2 regions of the Kinneretia sp. DJ1R-11 genome follow, and region 1 is predicted to be linked to the other one. Evidence: riboswitches for the same ligand, from Rfam matches in the RefSeq annotation. Region 1 holds a riboswitch; the other holds the start of a gene.
What was found. Region 1 has a riboswitch for glycine ahead of gcvT (glycine cleavage system aminomethyltransferase GcvT). Riboswitches for the same ligand answer to the same signal wherever they lie in the genome.

Region 1 (14,264 bases):
TCGGCGGACGACACGGCCGAAGTCGTGGCCCGCTACCAGGCCGATCTGCCGATCCGTTATGTCCGCCAGGCCGAGAACCGCGGCGGCCGCGCCAACTACCAGTTTCTGCAAGCCCAGGCCCGGGGCCGCTACCTGGTCTATATCGCCGATGACGACGCGGTGATGGGCACGCGCGTGGCCGAGGTGATTGCGCTGATGGAGGCGCAGCCCGAGGTCGGCATCGTCTACGCGCCCTGGAAGCTGCTGGACCTGGTGCAAGACCTGGACCTGGGCCAGTTCTACCGCCAGGACCGCGATGTGCGCATCGAGGCCGGCCAGCAGCGGGAATTGCTGGACACGCTCTTGCGCTACGGCATCTTTCCCGACATCAACATCTGCCGGCGCGAACTCGTGCAAGCAGCGCTGCCGCGCATCCACCAGCAGGCCTACTACGCCTACGTGCAGGCGGCCGAATATGTGGACCGTTCGGCCGTGCTCTTTCTCAAAGAGCCTTACTACGTCTCCATCACCAACTACTTCGCCGACCATCAACGCGAGCAAGGCGGCAACGAAGAGGCCGAGACCGCCTGGGACCGCTACCGCGCCGGCCTCGAATACATCCTGGGCCGAGCCCGCAGCCAGCTGAGCGAGAGCGGGCGCGCCGAGTTCCTGCTGCGCATCGAGCAGATGATCGCCCGCCGCATCGCCGTGGCGGTGCGCCTGCGCCTGGGCGCCGACCGCGACGCGGTGGAAACCTACTACTTGGCCTACCGGCTCAAGGCCCTGGGCGCCGAATCGCTGCTGCCCATGGACCTGGACACCTTGCGCGGCTTTGCCGCCCTGCAGTTCTGGCTGACTGACCCCGAGCTGGGCCGCGGCGTGCAGCAGCGCCTCTGCCTCGGCGACTTCGGCGAAGACCTGCGCGACTACATCCGCCAGCGCTCGGAGCAGCCGGTGCAGTTTCTTGCCGACACCCGCGATCTCCCCCCGCTCGGCGAACATGGCCTGGTGCTCAGCCGCCTGCCGCTGAGCGATGCGGAGCGGCAACACCTGAGCGGAGCCTGCGTGATTCAGGAGTCGGAGCTGCTGCGCAAATTCGCAGCCTGAAGGCATCCCAAGCTTCAGCCAGCAGCCGGCGTTCGCGGAGAAACAGAAAATTCAAACGCAACCACAGAGGCACAGAGGCACAGAGGTATTCGTTTGAAGTTTTTCTGTGATGGCTCTGTGCCTCTGTGGCTCTGTGGTCTATCCCCGGTTTTGTTTCTCCTGGGCTCAGGACGGCAACGGCCGCGCCGGATTGCCCACCACCCGGGCACCGGACGGCACATCGTGCAAGACCACGGCGCCCGCGCCGATCACCGCATCGGCACCGATGCGCAAGCGCGGCATCAGCACGGCGCCAGCGCCGACGAAGACACGAGCGCCGAGCTCACATTCACCGGCCAGCACCGCGCCCGGTGCGATGTGCACGCCCTCGTCCAATTGGCAATCATGTTCGACCACGGCGGCGGTGTTGACGATCACGCCGCGTCCCAGCCGCGCATGGCTGCACACCGCTGCCTGCGCGAGGATCTGGCAGCCTTCGGCCAGATGCGCGTCAGCGGCGACAAAAGCGCGCGGGTGAACCAAGCTGGGCAGGGGCATGCCTAGACCTTGCAGCCAGGCCAGCACGGCCAAGCGTGCGCGGTTGTCACTGCCAATGGCGGCGGCGGCTGCAGGCGAACTCGAGCGCCCTGCCAGCCAAGACAGCAAAGCGGGCTCGCCGTGCAGCAGAGGAACGGCCATCGCCGGTAGCGGATGGGGCACGGCCTGGCGGTCACCGAGAGCCACCAGGCGCCAGGCCTGGCCCTGGCCGATCAATTCGTGCAAGACCCGGGCTTGGCCCGTGGCGCCCCAGATCAACAAGTCCTCAGCCATGTCGCAAGCCCTGGACATGACGCCGCACATGAGCGCACACCCGATCGATCTGCGCCTCGCTCAGATCGTGGTAACTCGGCAGATTGATGCCGCGGCCTTGCAGGCCGTAGCTGACGACGTTAACGGGCCGGGGCTCGAACATGGGCAACATGCTGAGCGGCCAGAAGAAGGTCCGGCCATCGATGCGGTCGGCCTTGAAGTCGGCCAGCAAGGCCTCGCGATCGAAGCCCAGGCCGGCGTCGACGATGGCCGTGGGCATCCAGCAGCCATTGATGCAGCCCGGGTCCTCCGGGTTCAAGCGCAGGGGCAAATCGGCCAGGCGCTCGCGGTAGGCCGCCAGGATGCGGCGCTTGGCGCCCACCAGCGCTTCGATGCGCTCCAGCTGCGCGCAGCCCAGGGCCGCCTGCAGATTGCTCATCTTGTACTTGAAGCCGATCGCCTCGGGCCAGAACTGCCGGGCCTGGCCGGCCACGCGGCCATGGTTGCTCAGGGCCAGCACACGCTCGAACAAGGCGCTGTCATTGCAGACGAACATGCCGCCTTCGCCGGTGCTCAGGGTCTTGGTGCCATGAAAGGAAAAGCTCCCGAACCTGCCCATGGCGCCGGCACGTTGCCCGTGGTGAACGCTGCCTATGGCCTCGGCCGCATCCTCGACGACGGCGATGCCATGGCGCTCGCCCAGCTCCAGCAAGGCCTGCATCTCGCAGAGATTGCCGTACAAATGCGTGGCGATGATGGCCTTGGTGCGCGGCGTGATGGCCGCCGCCACGCGGGCCGGGTCCAGGCACCAGCTGTGCTCAAGCACATCCACAAAAACCGGCGTGGCGCCCAGATGGTGGATGGGTGCGGCGGTGGCGATCCAGTTGATGTCGGCCAGGATGACCTCGTCGCCTGCGCCCACACCCAGGGCCGCCAGGCCCATGTGCAAAGCCCCCGTGCAGCTGCTGGTGGCGATGGCATGGCGAACGCCCAGATGGCGGGCAAAGTCGGCCTCGAAGCGCTGGATGTAGTCATAGCAGCGCGGGCCCCAGCCATGGGCCGCCGCATCGGCCACATAACGCAGCTCCAGCTCGGTGACCGAAGGCAAGGTGTAGTGGATGCGATCTTCCGTGGCGGCACTCATATTCAGAACACCTGCAGTTCCGGCACTGCGACCACAAACTGGCCACCCCAGCCGCGGATGGCTGCTAGCTGGGCCTCCAGCTCAGTGCGCAGATTCCAGGGCAGCAACAAGACGAAATCCGGCCGCGCGGCCAGCAGTTCCTCAGGGCTGACAACAGGAATGCGCGAGCCGGGCAGGAATAGGCCCTGCTTGTGCGGCGAGGCATCGGCCACAGCCGCCAGCAGATCGGGCCGCAGGCCGGCGTAGTTCAGCAAGGTGCAGCCCTTGGCAGCCGCGCCGTAAGCCAGCACGGTCTTGCCGGCAGCTTTCTGCTCCAGCAAAAAGCGCAGCAGCTGGTGTTTGATGACGTCGGCCCGCGCCTGCAAGCGGCGGTAGAGCGCCGGCTCTTCCATGCCAGCCGCCAACTCTTGGGTCAGCAGCGCCGCGACGCTGGGCAGTTCCGCCGGGCTGCTCTCGGCATGGCCGGCCCAGACGCGCAGCGAACCGCCATGGCTTGGCAATTGCTCGACGTCCCAGACGGCCAGGCCCTGGGCCGCCAAGATGCGCCGCACGGTGGCGAAGCCGAGGTAGGAAAAATGCTCGTGGTAAATCGTGTCGAACTGCGCCTGCTCGACCAGCTGCTGCAGATGCGGGAACTCCAGCGTGATGCAGCCACCCGGGGCCAGCGCGGCCTTCAGACCGGCGACGAAATCGTTGATGTCTGGCACATGGGCCAGCACATTGTTGCCCACGATCCAATCGGCATGGCCGCGCTCCAGCGCCAGATGCTGGGCGAACTCGCGGCCGAAGAATTGCTCGATGCTTTCGATGCCGCGCGCTCTGGCGGCCTGGGCCGTGCTGTGCGTGGGCTCGATGCCCAGGCAGGGAATGCCGCGCGCCTGCACATGCTGGAGCAGGTAGCCGTCGTTGGACGCGATCTCCAGCACCAGGGAGCCAGGCCCCAGGCCGAGGCGGTCGACGCAGCGCTCGACATGGCGGCGCGCATGCTCAACCCAGGAACTGGAAATGGACGAGAAATAGACGTAGTCGCTCGAGAACAGGGCTTCATGCCCTTGCAACTCATCCACTTGCACCAGACCACAGGCCTGGCAGGTGAAGACCTTGAGCGGGAAGTAGAGCTCGGGCCGATTCAGGTCCTCGGCGCGCAAAAAGGCATTGGACGGCGGCGCGCTGCCCAGGTCGATGAAGACCTCATGCAGGGCGGACTGGCAATGGCGACAGCTCAGCACAAGCGAACTCCTGAAAAATGGGCCCGGTCGATCAGCGCATGTTGACGGTCACGCGCCGAGACCTCGGTGATGGGCAGGGGCCAGGTGATGGCCAGGGCCGGGTCGTCGTGGCGCAGGCCGGCCTCGTGCTCGGGGCTGTAAGGGGCGCTGTGCTGGTACAGCATCTGCACATCGTCGCTGAGCGTCTGGAAACCATGGGCGCAGCCCTCGGGGATGAAGACTTGCCGCTCCTGGGAAGCGTCCAGCACGACACCATGCCAGCGCAGAAAGCTTGGCGAGTCCGCACGCAAATCGACCACGACATCAAAGACGCGGCCGGCAATGCAGCGCACCAGCTTGGCCTCCAGCGCCGGCGCATGCTGAAAATGCAGGCCGCGCACCGTGCCACGCTGGGCCGTACGGCTGAGATTGCTTTGCTTGAAATGCAGGCCCGGCCGGCCCAGAGCCGCGAACTCCTGCTCGCAAAACCAGCGCGTCAGGCTGCCGCGGGCATCACCGCGCGGCTGGGTCTCGATCTCCCACAGGCCGTCTATCGGGCTCGGCGAAAACTTCAAGGCCAGACCTTCCAGGGCGCGGCATTGGCCTGCCAGAGTTCCTCCAGCCGGGTCTTGTCGCGCAAGGTGTCCATCGGTTGCCAGAAGCCCCGGTGGGTGTAGGCGGACAGCTGGCCCTGGCGTGCCAGGGTCTCCATCGGGCCGCTCTCCCAGACGGTGGCGTCGCCCCGGTCGATCAGCTCGAGCACCGAACGCTCGAGCACAAAGAAGCCGCCGCTGACCCAGCTGCCGTCACCGAGCGGCTTCTCGGAAAACTTGCTGATACGCTGGCCCTCGATATCGAGCGCGCCAAAGCGCCCGGGCGGCTGCACCGCGGTCACGGTGGCCTGGCGGCCTTGTGCCTTGTGGAACTCGATCAGCGCCGTCAGGTCAACATCGGCCAGACCGTCGCCATAGGTGAAGCAGAACGGCCCTTGGTCGGCGCCGTCGCTCAAATAATGCTGCACGCGCTTCAGGCGGCCGCCGGTCTGGGTGTGTTCGCCGGTGTCGACCAGGGTCACGCGCCAAGGCTCGCAATGCCGGTCGCGAATCTCCATGCGGTTCTCGGCCAGGTCGAAGGTGACGTCGGACATGTGCAGGAAGTAGTTGGCGAAGTACTCCTTGATCACATAGCCCTTGTAGCCCAGGCAAATGATGAAGTCATTGATGCCGTGCTGCGAATACAGCTTCATCAAGTGCCACAGCACCGGCCGGCCGCCGATCTCGACCATGGGTTTGGGGCGCACCGAGGTTTCCTCGGCCAGGCGCGTGCCCAGGCCTCCGGCAAGAATCACGGCCTTCATCGCAGGGGACCCTCCATGGCTGACACGCTCCCATCCATTGCACTTATGAACAATTCAGCATAAAGCCTGGCTGCCATGCCCAAAAGCCGGAGTCGCACCGCAGAGAGCCGCCGTCTTTGCCACAGCAGCGGTCAAAAAACTTCGGCCGAAGCCCCAAAAAGCGCCGCTACAATCCCGCCGGTCAGGAGAGAGCTTCCTCGCGGAAGCCGCCGAAGGCGCAGTGGCACTGGTGATCCCACGCTGCGAACGCTCAGGCAAAAGGACTGATAAAACGCCCGTTCACAAAACGTCGGGCGTCCTCACTGGAGAGAGACGGGTTTCGAGCCCGTCCACCGAAGGGGCAAGCTGTTGGCAATACGCCGGCGGCCAATCTCTCAGGTAAAGCGGACAGCGAGGGCATACCCACCCCACTCCTTGAGCCGGTCTCGAGGGTGTGGGCCAGATGTCTGCCCTCGAAAGTTGCCCGCCATGTCCGCTGCTGACACCTCCGCCCCCCTGCTCAAGACCCCGCTGCACGCTCTGCACATCGAACTCGGCGCCAAGATGGTGCCCTTCGGTGGCTATGACATGCCGGTGCAGTACCCGGCCGGCGTGATGGCCGAGCACAAGCACACACGCGCTGCCGCCGGTCTGTTCGATGTCTCCCATATGGGCCAGGTCCGCCTGATCGGTGACGGCGCCGCCGCTGCGCTAGAAACCATCGTGCCGGTCGACGTCATCGACCTCGGCCTGTTCAAGCAGCGCTATGCCCTGTTCACCAATGAGCAAGGCGGCATCCTGGACGACCTGATGATCGCCCGCCGCCCGGACGACCTCTTCGTGGTGGTGAACGCCGGCTGCAAGGTGCAAGACATCGCCCATATGCAAGCCAAGATCGGCGACAAGTGCCAGGTCTTGCCCCTGCCCGAACAAGCCCTGCTGGCCCTTCAAGGCCCGCAGGCCGTGACCGCCCTCTCGCGCCTGAACGCTGACGTGGCCAAGCTGACCTTCATGACCGGCGGCTTCTTCAATCTGGACGGCATAGCCACCTTCCTGACCCGCTCGGGCTATACCGGCGAAGACGGCTTCGAAATCTCGGTCCATCAAGACCAAGCGGTCGAACTGGCCCGCAAGCTGCTGGCCCAACCGGAAGTCAAACCCATCGGTCTGGGCGCGCGAGATTCGCTGCGCCTGGAAGCGGGCCTCTGCCTCTACGGTCATGACATCGACACCAGCACCACCCCGGTGGAAGCTTCGTTGACCTGGGCCATCCAGAAGGTGCGTCGCGCCGGTGGCGCCCGTGCCGGCGGCTACCCCGGCGCTGTCGTGGTGGACGAACAGCTCGCCAGCGGCGCCGCCCGCAAGCGCGTCGGCCTGGTCAGCAGCGAACGTATGCCGGTGCGCGAAGGCGCCAAGCTGGTCAACGCCGAGGGCGTGGAAATCGGCGTGGTCACCAGCGGCACCCTGGGCCCGACGGTGGGCAAACCGGTGGCCCTTGCCTATCTAGCCAAGGAATTCGCCGCCCTGGGCACCGAGGTCTTTGCCATCGTTCGCGACAAGCGCACGCCGATGACGGTGTCCAGCACCCCGTTCACACCCAACGGCTATTTCCGCGGCTGAGCGGCTGAGCGCTTGAGAGTCGCTTCGACTCATATCGCGCTTGCCCGGCCACGACCGGGCACCCTACATTTCAATTTCCTTTCCCCCACCTTCCGAAAGCAACGGAGCACCGCATGAGCACAATCAAGTACACGCCTGACCACGAGTGGGTCCAGATCGAAGCCGACGGCATCGTCACCGTGGGCATCACCGTGCACGCACAGGACGCACTGGGCGATGTGGTGTTCGTGGACCTGCCGGCCGTGGGCAGCAGCTTCGCCGCCAAGGAAGTGGCCGGCGTGGTCGAGTCGGTCAAGGCGGCCGCTGATGTCTACATGCCGGTGTCCGGCGAAGTGACCGAAGTCAACGAAACCCTGCGCGACGACCCCTCGCTCGCCAACAGCGACCCGCTGAAGACCGGCTGGTTCTTCAAGGTCAAGCTCAGCGACGCCGCCGAGCTGGACGGCCTGATGGACAGCACCGCCTACGACGAGCTGGTCAAGAACAGCTGATGCACTTGGCCGCGGCGACTCCGTCAGTGAGGCCGCGGCACCCCCTGCCACACAGCGCAGTCCTTGCGTCTTGCTGTAGCAGGCTCTCCCGAACACAAACGGCCTGAGGCCGCCACAAGCGGCGCCGGGCCCCAAGGATTTGCCATGTTGATGTCCGCCCTGCAGCCCCTGTCGGTGCTTGAGAACGCCACCGAATTCCACGCTCGCCACATCGGCCCCGATGCCAGCGATGAAGCCGGCATGTTGTCGGTGATCGGTGCGGCCTCGCGTCGTGCTCTGATCGAAGCCGTGGTGCCGGCCAGCATCAAGCGCTCGGTGGGCATGGACCTGCCGGCGGCCGCCAGCGAAGCCCAAGCTCTGGCCGAGCTGAAGGCCATGGCCAGCAAGAACAAGGTGCTCAAGAGCTATATCGGCCAGGGCTACTACGACACGCTGACCCCTGGCGTCATCCTGCGCAACATCCTTGAAAACCCCGCCTGGTACACCGCCTACACGCCCTACCAAGCTGAAATTTCGCAAGGCCGCATGGAGGCCCTGGTCAATTTCCAGACCATGGTGACCGACCTGACCGGCATGGCAATCGCCAATGCCTCCATGCTGGACGAAGCCACTGCGGCCGCCGAAGCCATGACCCTGGCCGCTCGTGTGGGCAAGAGCAAGAGCCAGACCTTCTTCGTGGCCGACGACGTGCTGCCGCAAACCCTGGAAGTGGTGCGCACCCGCGCCGAGCCGCTCGGCTTTGAGGTTCGCATCTGCAGCGGCGACGAGGCCCTGAACAACGACAGCTTCGCCGTCCTGCTGCAATACCCGGGCGTCAACGGCGAGGTGCGTGACTACGCCGAGTGGATCGCCAAATACAAGGCCCGTAGCAATGGCGTGGTCATCATGGCCGCCGACCTTCTGGCTCTGACCCTGATCAAAGCTCCGGCAGAGCTGGGCGCCGACATCGCCGTGGGCACCACCCAGCGCTTCGGCATGCCCATGGGCAACGGCGGCCCGCACGCCGCCTACATGGCTTGCAAGGACGAGTACAAGCGCAGCCTGCCCGGCCGCCTGGTCGGTGTCTCCATCGACGCGCATGGCAAGCCCGCCTACCGCCTGGCCCTGCAAACCCGCGAGCAGCACATCCGCCGCGAGAAGGCCACCTCCAATATCTGTACCGCCCAGGTGCTGCCGGCCGTGGTGGCCAGCATGTACGCCGTGTACCACGGCCCGCAAGGTCTGAAGCGCATCGCCCAGCGTGTGGCGTCCTTCACTGCTGTGCTGGCCCAAGGCCTCAAGGGCCTGGGCTTTGCCCTCGGCAACGCCAGCGCTTTCGACACCCTGCATGTGCAGACCGGCGCGCAGACCGAGGCCATCCAGGCCCGCGCCGTGGCCGCCGGCATGAACTTCCGCCGCGCCAGCGCTGAGGCCCTGAGCCTGTCGCTCGACGAGACCACCGCCCGCGCCGACCTGGCTGCCGTGCTGGCCGTGTTTGCCGATGGCAAGGCCGTGCCGGACCTGAGCGGTTTCGACAAGGGCATCGCCAGCCTGATCCCGGCCGAGCTGCAGCGCAGCAGCAGCTTCATGAGCCACCCGGTGTTCAACCGCTATCACTCAGAAACCGAGATGCTGCGCTATCTGCGCGGCCTGTCGGACAAGGACCTGGCGCTGGACCGCAGCATGATCCCGCTGGGCTCTTGCACGATGAAGCTCAACGCCACGGCCGAGATGATCCCCATCACCTGGCCCGAGTTCGCCGGCGTGCACCCGTTTGCACCGCACGATCAGCTGCAGGGTTATGCCCAGCTGAACGAGCAGCTGACCGCCTGGCTGTGCCAAGCCACCGGCTACGCCGGCATCAGCCTGCAGCCCAATGCCGGCTCGCAAGGTGAGTACGCCGGCCTGCTGGCCATCAAGGCCTGGCATGAGTCGCGCAATGAAGGCCATCGCAAGATCTGCCTGATCCCTGAATCGGCCCACGGCACCAACCCGGCCTCGGCCCAGATGGTGGGCATGCAGGTCGTGGTGACCAAGTGCGACAAAGAGGGCAATATCGACCTGGCCGACCTCAAGGCCAAGTGCGAGCAGCACAGCGCCAACTTGGCCGCCATCATGATCACCTACCCCTCGACCTACGGTGTGTTCGACACCCAGGTCAAGGAAATCTGCGCCCTGGTGCGCAGCCACGGTGGCCGTGTCTACGTGGACGGTGCGAACATGAACGCCCTGGTCGGTGTGGCCGCACCGGGCGAGTTCGGCGGCGATGTCTCCCACCTGAACCTGCACAAGACCTTCTGCATCCCGCACGGCGGTGGCGGCCCGGGCGTCGGCCCCGTCTGCGTGGTGGCCGATCTGGTGCCCTTCCTGCCCACCCACCGTTCGGCCGGCTACGACAGCAAGACCGCCATCGGCGCCGTGTCCGCAGCCCCGCTGGGCAATGCCGCCGTGCTGCCCATCAGCTGGATGTACTGCCGCATGATGGCTGCCGACGGCCTGCAGGCTGCGACCGAAGTGGCCATCCTCTCGGCCAACTATGTGGCCGCCCGTCTGGCGGACGCTTACGACATCCACTTCAGCGGCAATATCGATGGCATCAAGGGCGGCGGTGTGGCCCACGAGTGCATCCTGGACATCCGCCCGCTGAAGGACGCCACCGGCGTCGGCGCTGAGGACGTGGCCAAGCGCCTGATCGACTACGGCTTCCATGCGCCCACTCTGTCCTTCCCGGTGGCCGGCACCTTGATGGTCGAACCGACCGAGAGCGAATCCAAGTTCGAGTTGGACCGCTTCTGCGACGCCATGTTGGCCATCCGCGCCGAAATCGCCAAGGTCGCCGACGGCAATTGGACCGCCACCGACAACCCGCTGGTCAATGCACCGCACACGGCCGAGAGCCTGCTGGCTGCTGAGTGGACCCATGGCTACAGCCGCGAAGAAGCGGCCTACCCGGTGGCCTCGCTGCGCCGCCAGAAGTACTGGGTGCCGGTCGGCCGCGTCGACAACGTCTACGGTGACCGCAACCTGAGCTGCTCCTGCCCGCCCATGAGCGATTACGAGTAAGCGTTTCAAGACGCTCGGCATTGCCCTGCCAGAGCCGGCTTGCTGTCTGATGGACCCACCACCATCGACGCCAGCCGGCTTTTTCACAAGACTGGCCTGATTCTTCAGGCCAGGCTCGGATCTCACACCAACGCTTGGAGGCCCCATGGCCGTTTCAGTCTTCGACCTCTTCAAGATCGGCATCGGCCCGTCCAGCTCGCACACCGTGGGCCCGATGCGTGCCGCGCGCATGTTTGTGCAGCGTCTGCGCCACGAAGGTGTGCTGGACAAGACCACCCGCGTGGTCTCGCAGATGTACGGCTCGCTCGGCGCCACCGGCAAGGGCCACGGCAGCGACAAGGCGGTGCTGCTGGGCCTGGCCGGCCATGAGCCGGACACGGTGGACGTCGAGCAGGTGCCGGCTTACCTCGACGCCATCCGCAGTGGCGGCCGCATCCGCTTAGGCGGCGAGCATGAGATCGAGTTCAACGAGGCCAAGGACCTGGTGCTTTTCAAGCGCCAAAGCCTGCCCTTCCATGCCAATGGCATGCGTTTCTCAGCCTTCGATGCGGAAGGCGTGGAAATCCAGCAGCGCACCTACTACTCGGTCGGCGGCGGCTTTGTCGTCAGCGACGAGGTGGCGGCCGACGGCAGCAAGCAAAAAGTCATCGCTCCCGACGCGGCCGTGCTGCCCTACCCCTTCAAGTCGGGTGACGATTTGCTGGTGCTGAGCAAGCAGCATGGCATTTCCATCGCCGAGATCATGCGCCGCAACGAACGCCACTGGCGCAGCGATGAAGAGACCCGCGCCGGCCTACTCAAGATCTGGCAAGTGATGCAGGACTGCGTGAGCCGCGGCTGCCGCACCGAGGGCATCCTGCCCGGCGGCTTCAAAGTCAAGCGCCGCGCCGCGCAGTTGCACCGCGACCTGACCGCCAACCCGGAAGCCGCCCTGCGCGACCCGCTGCAGGTGATGGACTGGGTCAATCTCTACGCTTTGGCGGTCAATGAAGAAAACGCCGCCGGCGGCCGCGTCGTCACGGCGCCGACCAATGGCGCTGCCGGCATCGTGCCGGCCGTCCTGCATTACTACACGCGCTTCTATCACGGAGCCAACGAAGACGGCGTGGTTGACTTCCTGCTGACCGCTGCGGCCATCGGCATCCTCTACAAGGAAAACGCCTCGATCTCGGGCGCCGAAGTCGGCTGTCAGGGCGAGGTCGGCGTGGCCTGCTCGATGGCCGCGGGTGCGCTCTGCCAGGTCATGGGCGGCACGCCCGAGCAGGTCGAGAACGCGGCCGAGATCGGCATGGAGCACCATCTGGGCCTGACCTGCGACCCGGTCGGCGGCCTGGTGCAGATCCCCTGCATCGAGCGCAATGCGATCGCTTCGGTCAAGGCCATCAATGCCGCCCGCATGGCGCTGCGCGGCGACGGCACCCACTTCGTCAGCCTGGACAAGGTCATCAAAACCATGCGCGACACCGGCGCTGACATGATGACCAAGTACAAGGAAACTGCACGGGGCGGGCTGGCGGTCAATATCGTCGAGTGCTGAACCGGGCTCAAGTCTCCAAGACAAAAAAAGGCGACCCGAGGGTCGCCTTTTTGCTCAGCGCGGACGAGACATCAAGCGCTGCGGCGGCGGCGTGAGACCGCGCCCAGGCCCGCCAAAGCCAGTCCAACCAGGAGCATGGAGCTGGGTTCAGGCACGGTCGAGGGCGGCTGCACCGAGCCATTGCGCACGCTGAAGCTGTAGCGACCGGCGACATTGGAGTTCAGCGAACCGGCGACCAAAGACTGACTGCCGCCATCCAGCAGCGCGCCGTTCACGGCCGAGCCGGGCAGTTCGAAGGAATTGCTGTTGCCATTGGACCAACCGACGCGAGCCGAATTGCCGCCTTGGCCATTGCTGCCGCCGCTGGTCGGGTGGTCACCGGTTTCCCATTGCACCTTGTCATAGTTGAATTCGAAGTCGAAGTCGCCGGCGCCGATGTCGGAGCGGTCGGTGACGATCAGCTGGAAGCTGTTCAGCTTGTTCGACTGTTGGTTGAAGTAGCCCACGTCGATCCAGTTCACGCCGAAGACCTTGTGGCCATTCAGCAGGCCGGTGCCGTACTGAGTTTCGCGGCTGTTGAGATTCCGTGTGTCCACATCGGCGAAGAAGGCCGCGAGGATCTGACGGTTAGCGCCCTGCAGCCCGAAAGGGGTGAAGGTCGGCAGCGGCTGATCGAAAGTCACATTGCCGTTGTTGTTGACGTAGAGCTGGGAGAACTGGCTGCCAAAGAAATTGACATTGAAACCCATGTTGACGAGGCCGGTGGAACCGTCGTCGTTACGTGTCAGGGTGTTGCCCGTGAACAGGTCCGCATTGCGAACCGCGCCAGCCAGTGCCGAAGAACTGGCGGCTACCAAGCCGGAAACCAACAGTGCGGCGGAAAACAAGGTCTTGATCTTCAATTCATGTCCCTACAAGAGTCCAAAACAAAAGTTCGCCGAGCGGCGAACTTGCTTTGTGACGCAGGGTTCATGCCAGATTTACAAGTCATTGAATCGCGGTAATTTGCACGCAACAGAACGTAACCCTGTCAAAAAACCCGACATAGTTGTAACAACTGCACACATATTCACCATGACCAGTGTCATGGGTCAGGGCCAAACTCGCGACCAAATCAGCGCTTGAGCGGCGGACTGTCCTGCGGCAACCAGCGCTTGTAGATGGCAGCAAAGCTGCCGTCGCGTTTCATGGCATCGAGCTGGGTCTGCCAGGCCTTGACCCGCGCATCAGGCGTGTCCGGCGAAAAGGCGATATAGCCCTCGGAGCTGGCATAGCTGTAGACGATTTCGAGCGACTCCTCAGGCACGCCGGCTTGCGCCATGATCTTGGGCATGGACAAACGCTCGGTGGCAAAGTAGTCGGCACGCCCGGCCAGGAGCATGCGAATGGCCGACGGAGGATCGGCCACACTGACCAGATTCCGGAAGCCTAGCTGCTTGAGCTCTTCCGAGGTGTACCAATCACGCACCACCAGCACGGCCTTGGCACGCTTGGCGTCTTCCATGCTGCGCAGGCGCACACCGCCACGCGCCGGCCCGTAGATGGAACTGTAGAAGGTCACCACCGGACCCACCCATTTGAACAGGCGTTCCCGCCCCGTCGTGCGTGCCATGCTGAACAAGGCGGTCTCCCCGCCCAGCTGGACCTCCCGGTAGGCCCGCGCCCAGGGCATGAACTCGATCGGCAGGTCCAGCTGCAAGCGGCGCTGAATCTCTTGCACCACATCGACCGCAAGCCCTCGGGCTTCACCGCCTTCGCTGAAATTGATGGGCGGAAACTCTTCGCTGAGCAGGCGCTTCTGCGCCATGCTGGGCCCGGCCAGACACAGGGCGAGCAGCGCGGGGAACAGGGCGCGTGTGAAAAAACGTCGATCCATCGGTGAAAAGAATAGCAGCCGCTCACGCTGGCTCACGCTCGGCCGCGCCGAATACCGGTCTTTTCACATGGGCTTGGCCGCTGCGAGCTTTGCCCGTTCAGCACGCGTGCGGTGTCTACAGATCGCGAGCCAGAC
Region 2 (14,264 bases), on a different contig from region 1:
CAATTGCTGCTGCAAACACTGCAGATCGCTGGGCTCCAGCCGATTGGCCAAGCGGGGCCGCCGCAGCGTGATGCGGGCCAAATGGCCATCGATTTCTAGCAGAGGGGCAAGACCGAGCATGACAAGGACAGAGGCAAGGAGGTCGAAACGAACCAGTCTAGCGGCTGTCCCTCACACCTGCTTCAGCGTGCGCGTTTGTCAATGCGGCCCTGCCCCGAGCTGCCGGCCTGCCGGGCTTGATTAGAGTCGGGGCTCCAGCGCCCTGCCGCGAGCTCCGAGCCAAGCCCTCCATGGATTTATCGATTGCCAGCATCCTGATGCTCGACGGCCTGAGTAATGGCGCCATCTACGCCCTGCTGGCCCTGGCCACCGTGCTGGTGTTCACCGTGACCCGGGTGATTTTCATTCCGCAAGGTGAGTTCGTAGCCTTCGGGGCGCTCACCTTGGCCGCTCTGCAGCAAGGCCAGCGCCCCGGCACTGTGGTGTTTTTGCTGAGCTTGGCGGCTCTGGTGGCGCTGCTGGACCTTTGGGCCGGCTGGCGTGCGGGTGAGGCTACCGCCCCGATGCTGATCCGAGTGGTCAAAGCGGCTGCATTGCCCGTCGCCCTGGGGGCTCTGGCCTGGTGGGCGGCGCCACTGCAATTGCCACTGCTGCTGCAGGTGCTGCTGACCCTGGCCATCGTCACGCCCATGGGCCCCCTGCTCTACCGCCTCGCCTACCAGCCCCTGGCCGATGCCTCGGTGCTGGTGCTGCTGATCGTGTCTGTGGGCGTGCATTTCAGCCTGACCGGCCTGGGCCTGCTGTTCTTTGGCGCCGAAGGCTCGCGCAACCCCAGCTTCTGGGACAGCAGCATCACCCTCGGCCCGCTCTTCATTGCCGGGCAGACGGTGATCATCTTGCTGGCCTCGCTGGCCCTCATCGTTCTGCTCTGGCTGTTCTTCGAGCGCAGCCTCTACGGCAAGGCCTTACGAGCCACGGCGGTGAACCGCCTGGGCGCCCGACTGATGGGCATCTCCAGCAACTCGGCAGGACGCCTGTCCCTGGCCATGGCGGCCTTCATCGGCGCGCTCTCGGGCGTGCTGATCAGCCCGACCACGACAATTTTTTACGACAGCGGCTTTCTGATCGGCCTGAAAGGCTTCGTCGCCGCCGTCTTCGCCGGCCTGGCCAGCTATCCCGGCGCGGCGCTGGGCGCGGTGCTTGTGGGGCTGCTGGAGTCCTTCAGCTCCTTCTGGGCCAGCGCCTTCAAGGAGGTGATCGTCTTCACCTCCATCCTGCCGGTGCTGCTGTGGCGCTCCTTGCGCAATCCGCACCAAGACGAGCACTGAAGAGCCCCGACGACGATGCGCCTGAATCGACATACCCTGCCCGCAGCACTCGGCCTGGCCCTGCTCTTCTCCTTGCCCCTGCTGCCGGTGCCCGAGTTCTGGATCACCCAGCTCAACTACATCGGCATGTTCACCCTGGTCAGCCTGGGCCTGGTGCTGCTGACTGGCGTGGGCGGCCTGACCTCTTTCGGCCAGGCCGCGTTTGTGGGCCTGGGCGCCTACAGTACGGCGGTGCTGAGCACGCAGTTCGGCCTCTCGCCCTGGCTGGGCCTGCTGGCCGGCTGGCTGCTGACCGGCGGCGTGGCCTGGTTGCTGGCCCTGCTGACGCTGCGCATGTCAGGCCACTACCTGCCCCTGGCGACCATCGCCTGGGCGCTGAGCCTCAACTTCAGCATGGCCAACCTCGAGCTACTGGGCAAGTACGACGGCATCCTCGGCCTGCCGGCGCTGCAACTCTTCGGCCTCAGCCTGCAGGACGGCCGCGCCATCTACGGCCTGATCTGGGGCATCGCCCTGCTGGCGGCGCTGGCGGTGCGCAATCTGCTGGACTCGCGACCGGGCCGCGCCATCCGTGCGCTGAACGGCGGCGTCACCATGGCCGAGGCCATGGGCGTGTCCACCTTCCGCTACAAGGTCATCATCTTCGTGCTGGCGGCCCTGCTGGCCTCCACCTCGGGCTGGCTGTTCGCCCATGTGCAGCGCACGGTCAACCCCAGCCCCTTCGGCCTGAAGATGGGCATCGAGTACCTGTTCATGGCCGTGGTCGGCGGCGTGTCCAGCGTCTGGGGCGCCTTTGTCGGCGCCGGGGTGTTCAAGCTGGTGGAAGACCAGCTGAAAGAGCTGCTGCCCGCCCTGCTCGGCAGCAATGGCAATTTCGAGATCATCGTGCTGGGCATCGTGCTGGTGCTGGTGCTGCAGCATGCGCCGCGCGGGCTCTGGCCCTATGCCCAGCAGCTGCTGCAGCGCTGGTGGCCCAGCCAGGGCCGAGCGCAGGATTGGATCGATGCGGAGCCCCTGCCCCAGCGCGCCAAGCCGCAGGCGGGCGAGCCGCTCTTGCAGGTCGAACGCCTGCGCAAACAGTTCGGCGGCCTGGTGGCGGTCAACGATGTCAGCTTCGGCATCCGGGCCGGCGAAATCATCGGCCTGATCGGCCCCAACGGCGCCGGCAAATCCACCACCTTCAACCTCATCACCGGCGTGCTGCCGGCCAGCGGCGGCTCGGTGCACTTTCGCGGCGAGGACGTGTCTGGACTCCCCTCGCGCGAGATCGCCCGGCGCGGCGTTTCGCGCACTTTTCAGCACGTCAAGATGATGGCCGAGATGACGGTGCTGGAGAACGTGGCCCTGGGCGCCTATCTGCGCGGCCACAGCGGCACGCTGCGCGCCCTCTTGCGCCTCGACCGCGCCGAGGAGCAGCGTCTGTTCCGCGAGGCCGAGCTGCAGCTGCGCCGCATCGGCATGGCCGAGCAAGCGCATGAGCTGGCCGGCAATCTGGCCCTGGGCCCGCAGCGCCTGATGGAGATCGCCCGCGCCATGTGCAGCGACCCCTCCCTGCTGCTGCTGGACGAGCCCGCCGCCGGCCTGCGCCACAAGGAAAAACAAGCCCTGGCTGAGGTGCTGCGCCAGCTGCAGCGCGAAGGCCTGAGCGTGCTGCTGGTCGAGCACGACATGGAATTCGTGATGGGCTTGACCGACCGCCTGGTGGTGATGGAGTTCGGCACCAAGCTGATCGAAGGCACGCCGGCCGAAGTGCAGGCCAGCCCCGAGGTGCGCGCGGCCTACCTCGGAACCGAACATTGAACGCCTCTGCCAGGACTGTGAACCCATGAGCTCCAAACCACCCTTGCTGAGCGTGCGCGGCCTGCACGCCGGCTATGGCCGCGCCGAGGTGCTCAGCGGCCTCGATCTGGACCTGCCGGCCGGCCAGGTGGTCACCGTGATCGGCCCCAACGGCGCCGGCAAGAGCACCACGCTGAATGCCTTGATGGGCGTGCTGCCTGCACGCGGCCGCGTCCTGCTGGACGGCGAAGACATCGCCGGCCTGAGCCTGGAAGAACGTGTGATGCGCGGCCTGGCCCTGGTGCCGGAAAAGCGCGAGCTTTTCACCACAATGAGCGTGGAAGACAACCTGCTGCTCGGCGGCTACCGGCCGCTGCGCCTGGGCCAGCGCGACTGGCGCGAGCAGCTGACGCAGGTCTTCGAGCTGTTCCCGCGTTTGCAGGAACGGCGCGAACAACCGGCCGGCACCTTATCCGGCGGCGAGCGCCAGATGCTGGCCGTGGGACGCGCACTGATGGCTCGGCCCAAGGTGCTGATGCTGGACGAGCCCAGCCTGGGCCTGGCCCCGCTGGTGGTGAAAGAGATCTTCCGCATCGTAAAGACCTTGCGCGAACGGGGCGTCAGCGTGCTGCTGGTGGAGCAGAACGCCCGCGCTGCGCTGGAGGTGGCCGACTACGGCTATGTGCTGGAAACCGGCGCCATCGCCTTGCAAGGCCCGGCCGCCACGCTGGCCGGCGACGGCCGCGTGGCCGAAACCTATCTGGGCAGCGCACGCAAGTTGACCGTCTAAGGCGGTGGCGTGGAAAAGCGGGCCCGCCTGCAATACTTGACGAATCGGCCCCGAACATGAATTCGGCAGCGGCCTTCGAGCAGATACTGGGCGCTGACCCAGACCGCAGCCCCAGCCGAGGGAGGCCCATTTGCCCGCCATGGAATTGTTTGCTCTCGACCCTGAAGTCATCAGCCTCGAAACCAGGCTGAGCACACTCCACGGTACCGAACGGCTGAGTGTCATCCCGGCCCTGGCCTGGCACCTGCGCCAGCGAGACTGCAAACGAGCGCTGCTGCTGGTCAACGAAGCCGAAGACCTGCTGACGCAAGTCGACTGGGACGAGGGCCGCTGCCAAGCGTGCCATGCACGCCTGCTCTTGGTGCTCGGTGAGGTGGCTTGGTTGTTTGCCCAGCTCGATGCCAGTGAACAGTACGCCGAAGCGGCGGTCGAGAATTTCGCCCAGCTGGGCGACCGGATCGGCTGCGGTGACGGCCAGATTTTGCGTGCGTCGCTGTGCACGGAGCGCGGTGACAGCCCAGGCCGCGATGCCTGCCTCAAGCAAGCGCAAGACGACTTCCGGGCTGCCGGCGACAACGCGCGCCTGCAAGTCGTCAGGGCCATGCAGCTGAACCATGCGGCTTGGCGTGACGCGCTCGGCACGGCCGCTCGACTGCACCACCAGTTCGACTCCAGTCTGCCCCTGCCCGCCGCGGCGCAAGCCTGGGTCAGCAGCGCCAGCGCCCTGGTGGCCACCTTCACCGGCGAATTGGGTCAGGCCATCAAGCATTTCCTGCAAGCCCACCATTGCGCCTTGGAAAGCGGCCAGATCCGCCATGCCGTCTTCTCGGCCAGCAATGCGGCCGACAACTTTGCCTCGCTCGGGGACCTCGACGCCGCCCTGGAATGGGATGAGCTGGCCCTCGCCCAAGCGCAGACCAGCGGCTGGCCGGGCACACTGGGCGGCGCACAGATGCAGACCGGCAATGTGCTGCGCCTGCTTGGGCGCCTGCCCGAGGCCCACGCCATCCTGAACGACGCACTCGAGTCCATGCGCGAGTTGCAAGGGGCCAGCCGTTACAGCCTGGCCCTGCAATATCAAGGTGACGTGGCTCTGGACATGGGTGAACCGGCCGCGGCACTCGATTGCTTTTTGCAGGCGGAGACGATTGCCGCCAGCCTGGGGGAGTTCTTCTACCTGCTGCGCTGCTGGCGGGGCCAGGCCAGCGCCCTGGGCCGCCTGGGCGAGCCCGAGCAAGCGCTGAGCAAGATTTCCTCCGCCTTGCTGCGGGCACGCGAGCTGGGCAGTGGCGATGAGCAGATCAAGGTGCTGCGCGTCTTTGCCGAGCTCTACTTGCAGTACGCCCTGCCCGCGCCTGCGGGTCAGCAAGCGCCGAGCGCAAGCTTGCACTTCCTGCTGCAGGCCCTGCAGATCGCCAATGGCATCAAGGGCTACATTCTGCCCAGCGAGCTGCTCGATGAAGTCGCCAACGCCTACGCTGCGGCTGGCGATGCCGCACAAGCTCGACATTATGGACAGGCTGCCGCCGCAGCGCGCGACAACAAACGCCTGGACGACGCGCGCAACCGGGCCATGGCCATGCAGGTGCGTCAGGAGAGCGCCCTGGCCCGCGCCGAGGCCGAGTACCACCACCGCCTGGCCCAGGCCGAAAGCCAGCGCGCCGCGCAACTGCAAGAGGCCAGCGCCACCCTGGAGACCCTGGGGCGCGTCGGCCGAGAGATCACCGGCAGCCTCAATACCGACGCCGTGTTTGCTGCGCTCTACCGACATCTGGGCCAGCTGCTGGACACGAGCTCCTTCTTCGTCTATCTGCTGGAGCCGGGCGGCCACGCGCTCAAGGCCGCCTTCATCAACCAGGCGCGCCACCATTTCCCCTCGCCGCTGATTGCGCTGCATGACCCGCAGTCGCTGACCGCACGTTGCGCTCGCGAACGTTGCGAACTGTTTTTTCCGCAGTCACCCCGCAACAACCCGCCTGAGCATCTGATGGGCCCGCTGGACACCCAGAGCATGATGTTCTCGCCCCTGCTGATTGGCGAGCGACTGCTGGGCGTGATGTCAGTGCAGTCGGTGGACAGCCATGCCTACGGCGAGCGCGAGCAGTCGATCTTCCGCACCCTGGCCGCCTATGCCGCCATCGCCCTGGACAACGCCGGCGCCTATGCCGCAGCCGAAACCGCGCGCCAGCAAGCGAACGCCGCGCTGGAGGCCCTGAACGAAGCCCGCGCCAAGCTGGCCGACCGCGCTGAATGGCTGGCCGAGGAGGTGCGCAAGGCGACCAACCAGATCGTCCAGCGCGAGCGCGAGACCGTGATCCGCCTGTCCAAAGCAGCCGAGTACCGCGACCCCGAAACCGGTGCCCACATCCTGCGCATGGCGCACTACTCCGAGCTGATCGCACGCGGCCTGGGCCTGCCCGTGGCCGATCAAGAGCTGCTGCTGGAAGCCGCACCCATGCACGACATCGGCAAGGTCGGCATCACCGACAGCATCCTGCTCAAGCCCGGCCGCCTGACGCCGGAAGAGTTCGAAGTGATGAAGTTGCATGCCAGCTATGGCTACGAGATCCTCAAGGACAGCTCCTCCCTGGTGCTGCAGGCCGGCGCCGCCATCGCGCTGGGCCACCACGAGAAGTACGACGGCACGGGCTACCCGCAAGGCCTCAAGGGCGAGGCCATTCCCATCTTCAGCCGTATCGTCGCCGTAGCCGACGTCTTTGATGCGCTGACCTCCGAGCGGCCCTACAAAAAGGCCTGGGCCTTGGAAGCCGCCGCGGCCCACATCAAGGCCCATGCGGGCAGCCATTTCGACCCTGCCTGCGTGCAGGTGTTCTTTGAACATTGGGACGAGGTGCTGGACATCCGCCAGCGCTTTCAGGACGAGGACTGAAGGCGGCGGCCCAGCTCAGCCCTCGCTGAGCAAGCCTTGCAAGCCGGCACGGCCGCGCGCCGTGATACGCAAGGCTCGACTGTCCAGTGCGCCTTCCACCCAGGCTTGGCGTTCCAGCAGCGCCAGCCAGGCCGCCCCCAACGCGCCGCCTAGGTGCGGCCGGCGCACGCTCCAGTCCATGCAGGGGCAGGCAAAGCGCCGGCGCTGCTGCAGCGCGGCGCCGACATCCAGGCCCAAAGCCGCCAGCGCGTCCTGGCCGGTCGGGCTGAGCTGATAACTGCGTGGCTGATCGGGCTTCTCGCTCAGCCAGCCCTGCCGCAAGACATGTTCATGCCAGCGCACGGCCCAGTCGCCGGCCATATGGTCGTAACAGCGTCGTGCCTCGCGCAACTCAGGTGGCGTGCGCGGCTCGAAGGGCGGCGCCGCTTGCTCACGTTGCCGCGCGGCCAGCACCAGCATGGCCTCCAGCGCTGCACCGACCTCACCGCCGGCCAGGCGGTGGTAACGATGCCGGCCTTGGGCCTCGCAGCGCAGCAGGCCGGCGCCAATCAAGCGGTTCAGGTGAGCACTGGCCGTCGATGCGCCAATCTCCGCTGCGGCAGCCAACTCGGTCGCCGTGCGCGCATGGCCATCCAGCAGGCAGCACAGCATGCGTGCCCGCGCGGGCTCGGCCATGGCCTGGGCGATCTCGGCCAAGGCCTGATCGGCGAAACCGGCCGGGGGCGGGGTGACAGCGTCTGCATCCATGCTTCGATGCTAAACGAAGCATGCATTCGCTGAGACACAGACACTGCGGCCCATGAACCCAGCCACGATCTGCCCCCTCTCCCACCCGCCCGAATTGAACGTTCTGACGGCAGCCGCCTGCAACGAGCTCTCTGCCCTGCACGACTTCTACCGGCCCTTGCGCCGCCAGGCGCTGCATTTCGACGCCGAGCGTCAGCTCTACCTGGTCGCTGCGCCGGCGCTGCTGCGCCAGGCACTGGAGCACCCGGACCTGGGCGTGCGCCCACCGGACCAGCCCCTGCCCAGCACGCTGGACGGGCGGCACTTTGGCCTCGTCTACTCTCAATGGCTGCGCATGCGTGAGGACCCGGCGCGTGCCGGCGAGCGGCGCGCTTTGGAACAAGCCCTGGCCTCGCTGAGCCTTGAGTGCGTTCAGGATCAGGTGCGCCTGCAGGCGCGGCAAGGCTTGGCGCAGGGCTGGGACGCCTGGCAATGGTCCTCACTGCCAGCCAGCCTGGCCGCCCTGCTGGGCCTGCCCATGGGCAGCGCACTCGCGCAAGGCCAGTTGCGGCAGCAACTGCAGTCACTGGCCCTGGCTCTGCGCCCTGATGCGGGGAAGCGCGAACTGGACGCCGCCGATGCTGCCTGCGAGGCCTTGTGTCAAGGCCTGGGCAGTCAGGGCCCAGCCCCGCTGTGGCGGGCGCTGCAGGTGCAGCCCTTGAACGCCGCGGCGCAAGCCCTGGGCCTGCTCTGGCAAAGCCATGAGGCTGGCGCTGCACTGCTGGGCCAGGCCCTGCTGGCGGGCCCAGGTTCTGACACCGAGCTGCTGCGGCATGCGCAATGCCCAGGCGCCATTCAGCACACCCGGCGCTGGGCCCTGCGCGCCTGCGAACTGAGCGGCACGGCACTGGCCCGGGGGGCTGCCCTGCTGCTGATTCTGGCCAGCGAAGTGCCGGAAGATGGTGCCGGCCTGGCCTTCGGTCACGGCCGCCACCAATGCCCGGGCCAGGAGCTGGCGCTGACCCTGGCTCGCGGCGCATTGCGAGAGGCGGCGATTGCGCGGACCGAAGGTCGGGCTCCACCCCTAGCGCCAACTGCGTCAGGGCATCACGCACTGGCCCATGCCCGTGTGCCGCGCTTGGGCTGCCCGACGGAGCTGCAGACATGACCGCCATCCCCGCACAACGCAGCATCCGTCTCTCGGTGCTGTACTTCGGCACGCCGGTGGCTTTGCTGGCCACGGTCAACCCGGATGGCCGCAGCAACCTGTCTCCGATCTCTTCGGTCTGGTCCTTGGCCGACCGTCTGGTTCTGGGACTGGGCCTCGAGGGCCAGGCCTGGCTGAACCTGCAGCGGCATGCGGACTGCGTGTTGAACCTGCCCTCAGCCCGCCAGTGGCCACAGGTGGAGCGCCTGGCGCGTGCCACCGGCCGGGCCGAGCTGCTGCAAGCGGAGCGCGCACCCGAGTGCCCGCTGCAAGTCGAGGCTCGCCTGGCCTCGCCACTGAGCGCCGACCCGGTCCAGGCCGCACAGGCGCGCGGTTTCGCCATCGTCGAACTGCAGATCCTGCGCGTGCACGCCCATGAAGACATCACCGTACCCGGCAGCCAGCATGTCGACACGCAGGCCTGGCAGCCCTTGATTTACCTGTTTCGCCACTACTGCGGCACCAGCCTGCCCATGGCCGCCAACTTTCGCGCCGAGCAGCCGCTACGAACCACGTTTGCGCAGGAGGCTTCGACATGATTGCGGTCTTGTTTGAAGTCCGGCTTGCGCCCGGGCAACAAGCCACCTACCTGGACATGGCCGCCGCACTGCGGCCACGGCTGGAACACATCGAGGGCTTCATCAGCATCGAGCGCTTCCAAAGCCTGAGCGTGCCGGACAAGCTGCTGTCGCTGTCCTTTTTCCGCGACGAAGCGGCCGTGCGGACCTGGCGAAATCAGGAGCACCATCGCAGCGGGCAGGCACAAGGCCGGAGCGCTGTGTTTGCCGACTATCGCTTGCGCATTGCTGCGGTGATACGCGACTACGGCATGCACGATCGCGAGCAGGCGCCGGCCGACAGCCGTGCGGCCCTGGAGGGCAAAGACGAACAGGCCTGCTAATCTGGTCACTCCACACCGGAGTTGCCATCGTGTTGACATTGCTTGCCCATCTCGCCCGAACCCGCCGCGCCCCGCTGACCATGCTCTTGCTGGCCGCCTGTCTCAGCGGCGCCGCCCGCAGCGAGCCGGTCGGCGAGGTCGACACCGCGTTCAAGCTTATTGGCCCCGACCACAAGGTGGTCGTCGACGCGCACGAGGACCCCAAGGTGCTGGGCGTCACCTGCTATGTGTCACGCGCCAAAACCGGCGGCATCAAGGGCGGCCTAGGCCTGGCCGAGGACAAGGCCGAGGCCTCGATCGCCTGCCGCCAGACCGGCCCCATCAGCTTCGCCAAGCCCCTGGCGCGGCAGGAGGAGGTGTTCAACGAACGCATTTCCCTGGTGTTCAAGAAACTGCGCATCGTCCGCATGGTCGACAGCCGCCGCAACACCCTGGTCTACCTGACCTACTCCGACCGGCTGATCGACGGCTCACCGCAGAACAGCGTGACCGCCGTGCCAGTGGACCGGGCCACGCCGATTCCGCTGAAGTAAAAACCGGTCAGCGCCGCAGCGGCAGCGGAAACGCCGCCAGGCTGGCGTGACCGTCCTTCGACAGCGCCTGCACGCCGAACACCACATTGTCTTTGGACAGGTTCTTGAGCGTGTGGCGAGCGACCCGGCCGAGGTCCTGGTGATGCTGCCAAACGGCCGAATCGGTGTGGCGCCAGACGATGCGGTAGCCGGCCACCTCGGATTCGGGCGCCAGGGTCCAGCTGAGCGTGCTGTCGTTGCTGAGCTCCGTGGCGTCCAGGCGCACGTTCTGCGGTGCGGTGGGCGCCAGCGCCAGCGTCGCCAAGCCGGCGGCATTGATACGGGCGACATTGGCCACGTAGGCGAAATCGACGAACTCGGGCAGGTCCCCGTAGCGCACGCCGTTCTCCTCGCGCAGGTTCTGGTGCTGGTGCGCAAAATTCTCGAAGGGCTCGGAGAAGCGCACCGCGGCATAGCCGCGCTCGAGGAAGGGCAGGTGGTCGCCACCGCGCAGATAGCGGTCGCGGCGCTGGATCAGGTTGACGGTGAAGCCGGGCAGGTAGCGCTCGCCGGCAGCTTTCAGATGGCGGCCCAGCTGATGGGTGGGCAGGTCTTCGCTGCCCCCGGCCAACACCAGCTGCTGCAGCGATTCACGCGCAGCCTCGTTGGCGCGCGCCTCGGCATCGGGCGTGGGCGTGTTGGCGCGGGCGGCCACCAGCATGCGCAGCAGCGGGTCCAGGCCGTCGGCAAACAGGCGCAGCTGGCGCTCGTCCACCTGGCCGGCATCGCCGCGCGGGCTGCCGATGATGTCGTTGGTGATCATGGCCTCGATGGGCAAGCCCTGGCGCCGCGCCTCGCGCGCCCAGTGGGTGGCGCCCAGCAGACCCTGCTCTTCACCCGGCACGGCCATGAAGACCAGGGTCGCTGGAAAGCGGTGGCCGGCCATGGCGCAGGCCAGCTCCATCACCGCGGCCACACCCGAGGCGTCGTCGTTGGCACCGGGCGAGGCGCCCTCGGCATCCATCACATCGCCGTTGCGCGAGTCGTAGTGGCCGCTGACCACCAGCAGGCGCTGGGCCGCCGCCGGCGCGGTGCCGGGCAAGGTGGCCACCACATTGACCAGGGTGGCCGCGCGCGGCATGCGGTTGCCGGCGGGCTCGACAAAGCTGTCCAGGCTCACCTGCAGGCGGCCGCCGCTGCGCCGCGCGCACTGCTCCAGCTCGGCCTGGATCCAGCGCCGCGCGGCACCGATGCCGCGCTGCTCCGATTCGGTCTCGGACAAGGTGTGGCGGGTGCCGAAATCGACCAGGCGGCGGATGCGCTGCTCGATGCGCGGCGCCGAGATCTCGGCCAGGATCTGCTGCACGCGCGGATCCAGCGGCGCCGGTTGAGCGACCGCAGCCATCGTCATCACGCCGCCCAGGGCAGCTCCCAAGATCCAAGCACGCATGCACATCAACCAGTCATCCTGGCCCCAAAAACGAAGGCCCTGATTCTGCGAGCTTTGCGCCAGCGCCGCTCGGCAAGCGCGCCAAAGCCCCCCCCGGCATTTGCCCCTAGAGCCAGTGGCACGGCCGCCCCCTACACTGCGCCTCGGATTCAGGAGAGTGCAGGCCCAGCCGGGCCCTGCCGCCGAAGGCGCAAGCTCCCATACTCGCTCAGGCCCCGTACTGGATCCGTCAACAAGCCGAATGCTGGAGAGAGCGGCCCGCGCAGCCGATGCGCAAGCCGCCACCGAAGGAGCAAGGCCATGCCCCCGGGGCGCGGCTGAATCTCTCAGGTAACAGGGACAGCGGGAGCGGCGCGCGTCAAGCGCACGCTCTGCCATTGCCCGATCTGTGCTCCACCTGGCTCGCGCACCACTTTGGGGTGCCTCACCTGCCTGGAATGAAACACAGCCCGCGCTGGGCCTGGGCGTACGCCTGCGCGTCTCACTCAACGGTCTGTTTGTCTTGTTTCAGGAGTGCACACCATGCACGCAATCGTCCTGGGCGCCGGGGTCACCGGCGTCACCACCGCCTGGTATCTGCGCCAATCGGGTTTTGAAGTCACCGTGATCGACCGCCAGCCCGCGGCCGGCCTGGAAACCAGCTATGCCAACGGCGGCCAGATTTCCGTCTGGCATGCCGAGCCCTGGGCCAACCCGGGCGCGCCGCTCAAGGTCTTGAAATGGCTGATGAAGGAGGATGCGCCCCTGCTCTTCCGCCTGCGCGCCGACCCGGCCCAGTGGCGCTGGGGCCTGCAGTTCCTGCGCGAATGCACGCCGGGCCGCACCGCCCACAACATCCGCAACATCGTCAATCTGGGCCTCTACAGCCGCGAGCAGCTGCAACGCCTGCGCGCCGCCACCGGCATCGCCTACGACCAGCGCCAGCAGGGCATCCTGCACTTCTACACCAGCGAGCAGGAGTACGCCGCGGCGCAGGAGCCGGCCCGCATCATGCGCGAGCAAGGCTGCGAGCTGGACATGAAAACGCCCGAGGAATGCGTGGCCATCGAGCCGGCGCTGGCGCAATGCCGCGCGCAGATCGTCGGCGGCAGCATGACGCCCAGCGACGAATCGGGCGACGCCCATCGCTTCACCCAGGCCCTGGCCACCCTGGCGGCGCAGGCCGGGGTGAAGTTCCGATACCAGACCCGGGTGCTGGGCTGCGAGCGCGAGGGCCAGGATCTGGCGCGGGTGATCGTGGCCGATGCGAACGGTGAAATCGAGCGCCTGGGCGCCGACCGCTTTGTGCTCTGCCTGGGCTCCTTCAGCCGCGGCCTGGCGCGCGAGCTGGGTGTGTCGCTCAACATCTACCCGGCCAAGGGCTACTCGATGACGCTGCCGGTGATCTCGCCCGCACACAGCTACCAGGTCTCGCTGACCGACGACGAGTACAAGCTGGTGTTCTCGCGCCTGGGCGACCGCCTGCGCGTGGCCGGCACGGCCGAGCTCAATGGCTATGACAGCACGCTCAATCTGCGCCGCTGCGAAGCCTTGCTGCGGCGCACGCGCGAGCTGTTCCCGCAGATGGTGGCGCCTGAGGGCCAGCCCAGCGGCGCCCAGTATTGGACCGGCCTGCGCCCGGCCACGCCCTCCAACCTGCCTTACATCGGCGCCAGCCGCGTCGGCCGCCCCTTCCTCAACACCGGCCACGGCACCCTGGGCTGGACGCACAGCTGCGGCTCGGCCGCGGCCCTGGCGGACCTGATCTGCGGCCGCCGGCCCGAGCTGAACTACGCCTTCTGCGGGCCTGAGGTCGATTCCTGGGCCGGCCGGGCGCAAGCCGCCATTTGAGCGAACCGGCCCAGGCCCGCTGGCGCGGGCCTTGTAAGCCGGCCGGCCTTCCTCTACCCTGAGGCCAGAGCCGAGCGGACCCGTCCCCAGCGTCAGAGCCCGGCACAGTGCACGCATCCATCACCGCGCCCCCGCAAACGCCGGGGCGCCGGAGAGCCAAGGAGACTGCCATGAGCCCGAGCCCGAACGGCGACGCCAGCCGCGCCCTATCCTCCACCAGCGCGCCCCTGTCGCCTGCTGTCGCTACCTTGCGCAGCCTGGCCCTGGTGGGCCCCGCGGCGGCGGGCAAGACCAGCTTGCTGGAGGCCTTGCTGCTGCAGGCCGGCGCCATCGCCCAAGCCGGCACGGTAGAGCGCGGCAACACCGTCAGCGATTTCGATCCACTGGAGCGCCGCCTCCAGCATTCCCTGCACAGCAGCGTGGTGCACCTCGAGCATGGCGGCGTGCGCATCCACGCCATCGACACGCCCGGGGCGGCCGATTTCATCGGCCAGTCCCTGCCGGCGCTGGAGGCGGTGGACACGGCGGTGCTGGTGCTCAACGCGCAAAGCGGGCTGGAACCCATGGCCAGCAAGATGATGGAGACCGCCGCCCAGCGCGGCCTGTGCCGGCTGATCGTGATCAACAAGATCGATCTGGCCGAGCTCGACCTGCCGGGCCTGCTGGCGCAGATCCGCACGGTGTTCGGGCGTGAATGCCTGCCGCTGAACCTGCCGGCCGAAGGCGGGCGACGCGTGCTGGACTGCTTCTACAACATCATCGGCCAGGCCGATTTTTCCTCGGTGGGCCTGGCGCGCCAAGCCCTGGTCGAGCAGGTGGTGGAGGTGGATGCCGCGTTTGTAGATCGTTAT

Region 2: another riboswitch for glycine. It lies ahead of LNV23_RS23440 (D-amino acid dehydrogenase); the one in region 1 lies ahead of gcvT (glycine cleavage system aminomethyltransferase GcvT).

What each region holds. Positions count from the first base shown of each region.
Region 1 is NZ_JAJIRR010000007.1:120,002-134,265, forward strand. It holds gene LNV23_RS13430 (glycosyltransferase family 2 protein) at 1-1,086, shown strand, start outside; gene LNV23_RS13435 (acetyltransferase) at 1,252-1,896, opposite strand; gene LNV23_RS13440 (DegT/DnrJ/EryC1/StrS family aminotransferase) at 1,889-3,019, opposite strand; gene LNV23_RS13445 (methyltransferase domain-containing protein) at 3,022-4,248, opposite strand; gene LNV23_RS13450 (dTDP-4-dehydrorhamnose 3,5-epimerase family protein) at 4,242-4,802, opposite strand; gene rfbF (glucose-1-phosphate cytidylyltransferase) at 4,799-5,584, opposite strand; glycine riboswitch at 5,757-5,860, shown strand; glycine riboswitch at 5,877-5,985, shown strand; gene gcvT (glycine cleavage system aminomethyltransferase GcvT) at 6,053-7,183, shown strand; gene gcvH (glycine cleavage system protein GcvH) at 7,297-7,674, shown strand; gene gcvP (aminomethyl-transferring glycine dehydrogenase) at 7,819-10,716, shown strand; gene LNV23_RS13475 (L-serine ammonia-lyase) at 10,862-12,253, shown strand; gene LNV23_RS13480 (nidogen-like domain-containing protein) at 12,325-13,155, opposite strand; gene LNV23_RS13485 (substrate-binding periplasmic protein) at 13,368-14,129, opposite strand; gene LNV23_RS13490 (prolyl oligopeptidase family serine peptidase) at 14,245-14,264, opposite strand, start outside.
Region 2 is NZ_JAJIRR010000023.1:9,021-23,284, reverse strand. It holds gene LNV23_RS23495 (enoyl-CoA hydratase/isomerase family protein) at 1-120, opposite strand, end outside; gene LNV23_RS23490 (branched-chain amino acid ABC transporter permease) at 291-1,328, shown strand; gene LNV23_RS23485 (branched-chain amino acid ABC transporter ATP-binding protein/permease) at 1,344-3,128, shown strand; gene LNV23_RS23480 (ABC transporter ATP-binding protein) at 3,154-3,897, shown strand; gene LNV23_RS23475 (HD domain-containing phosphohydrolase) at 4,037-6,787, shown strand; gene LNV23_RS23470 (ArsR/SmtB family transcription factor) at 6,803-7,534, opposite strand; gene LNV23_RS23465 (cytochrome P450 family protein) at 7,587-8,681, shown strand; gene LNV23_RS23460 (flavin reductase family protein) at 8,678-9,259, shown strand; gene LNV23_RS23455 (antibiotic biosynthesis monooxygenase family protein) at 9,256-9,621, shown strand; gene LNV23_RS23450 (CreA family protein) at 9,702-10,154, shown strand; gene LNV23_RS23445 (M28 family metallopeptidase) at 10,162-11,583, opposite strand; glycine riboswitch at 11,724-11,816, shown strand; glycine riboswitch at 11,818-11,936, shown strand; gene LNV23_RS23440 (D-amino acid dehydrogenase) at 12,097-13,413, shown strand; gene fusA (elongation factor G) at 13,584-14,264, shown strand, end outside.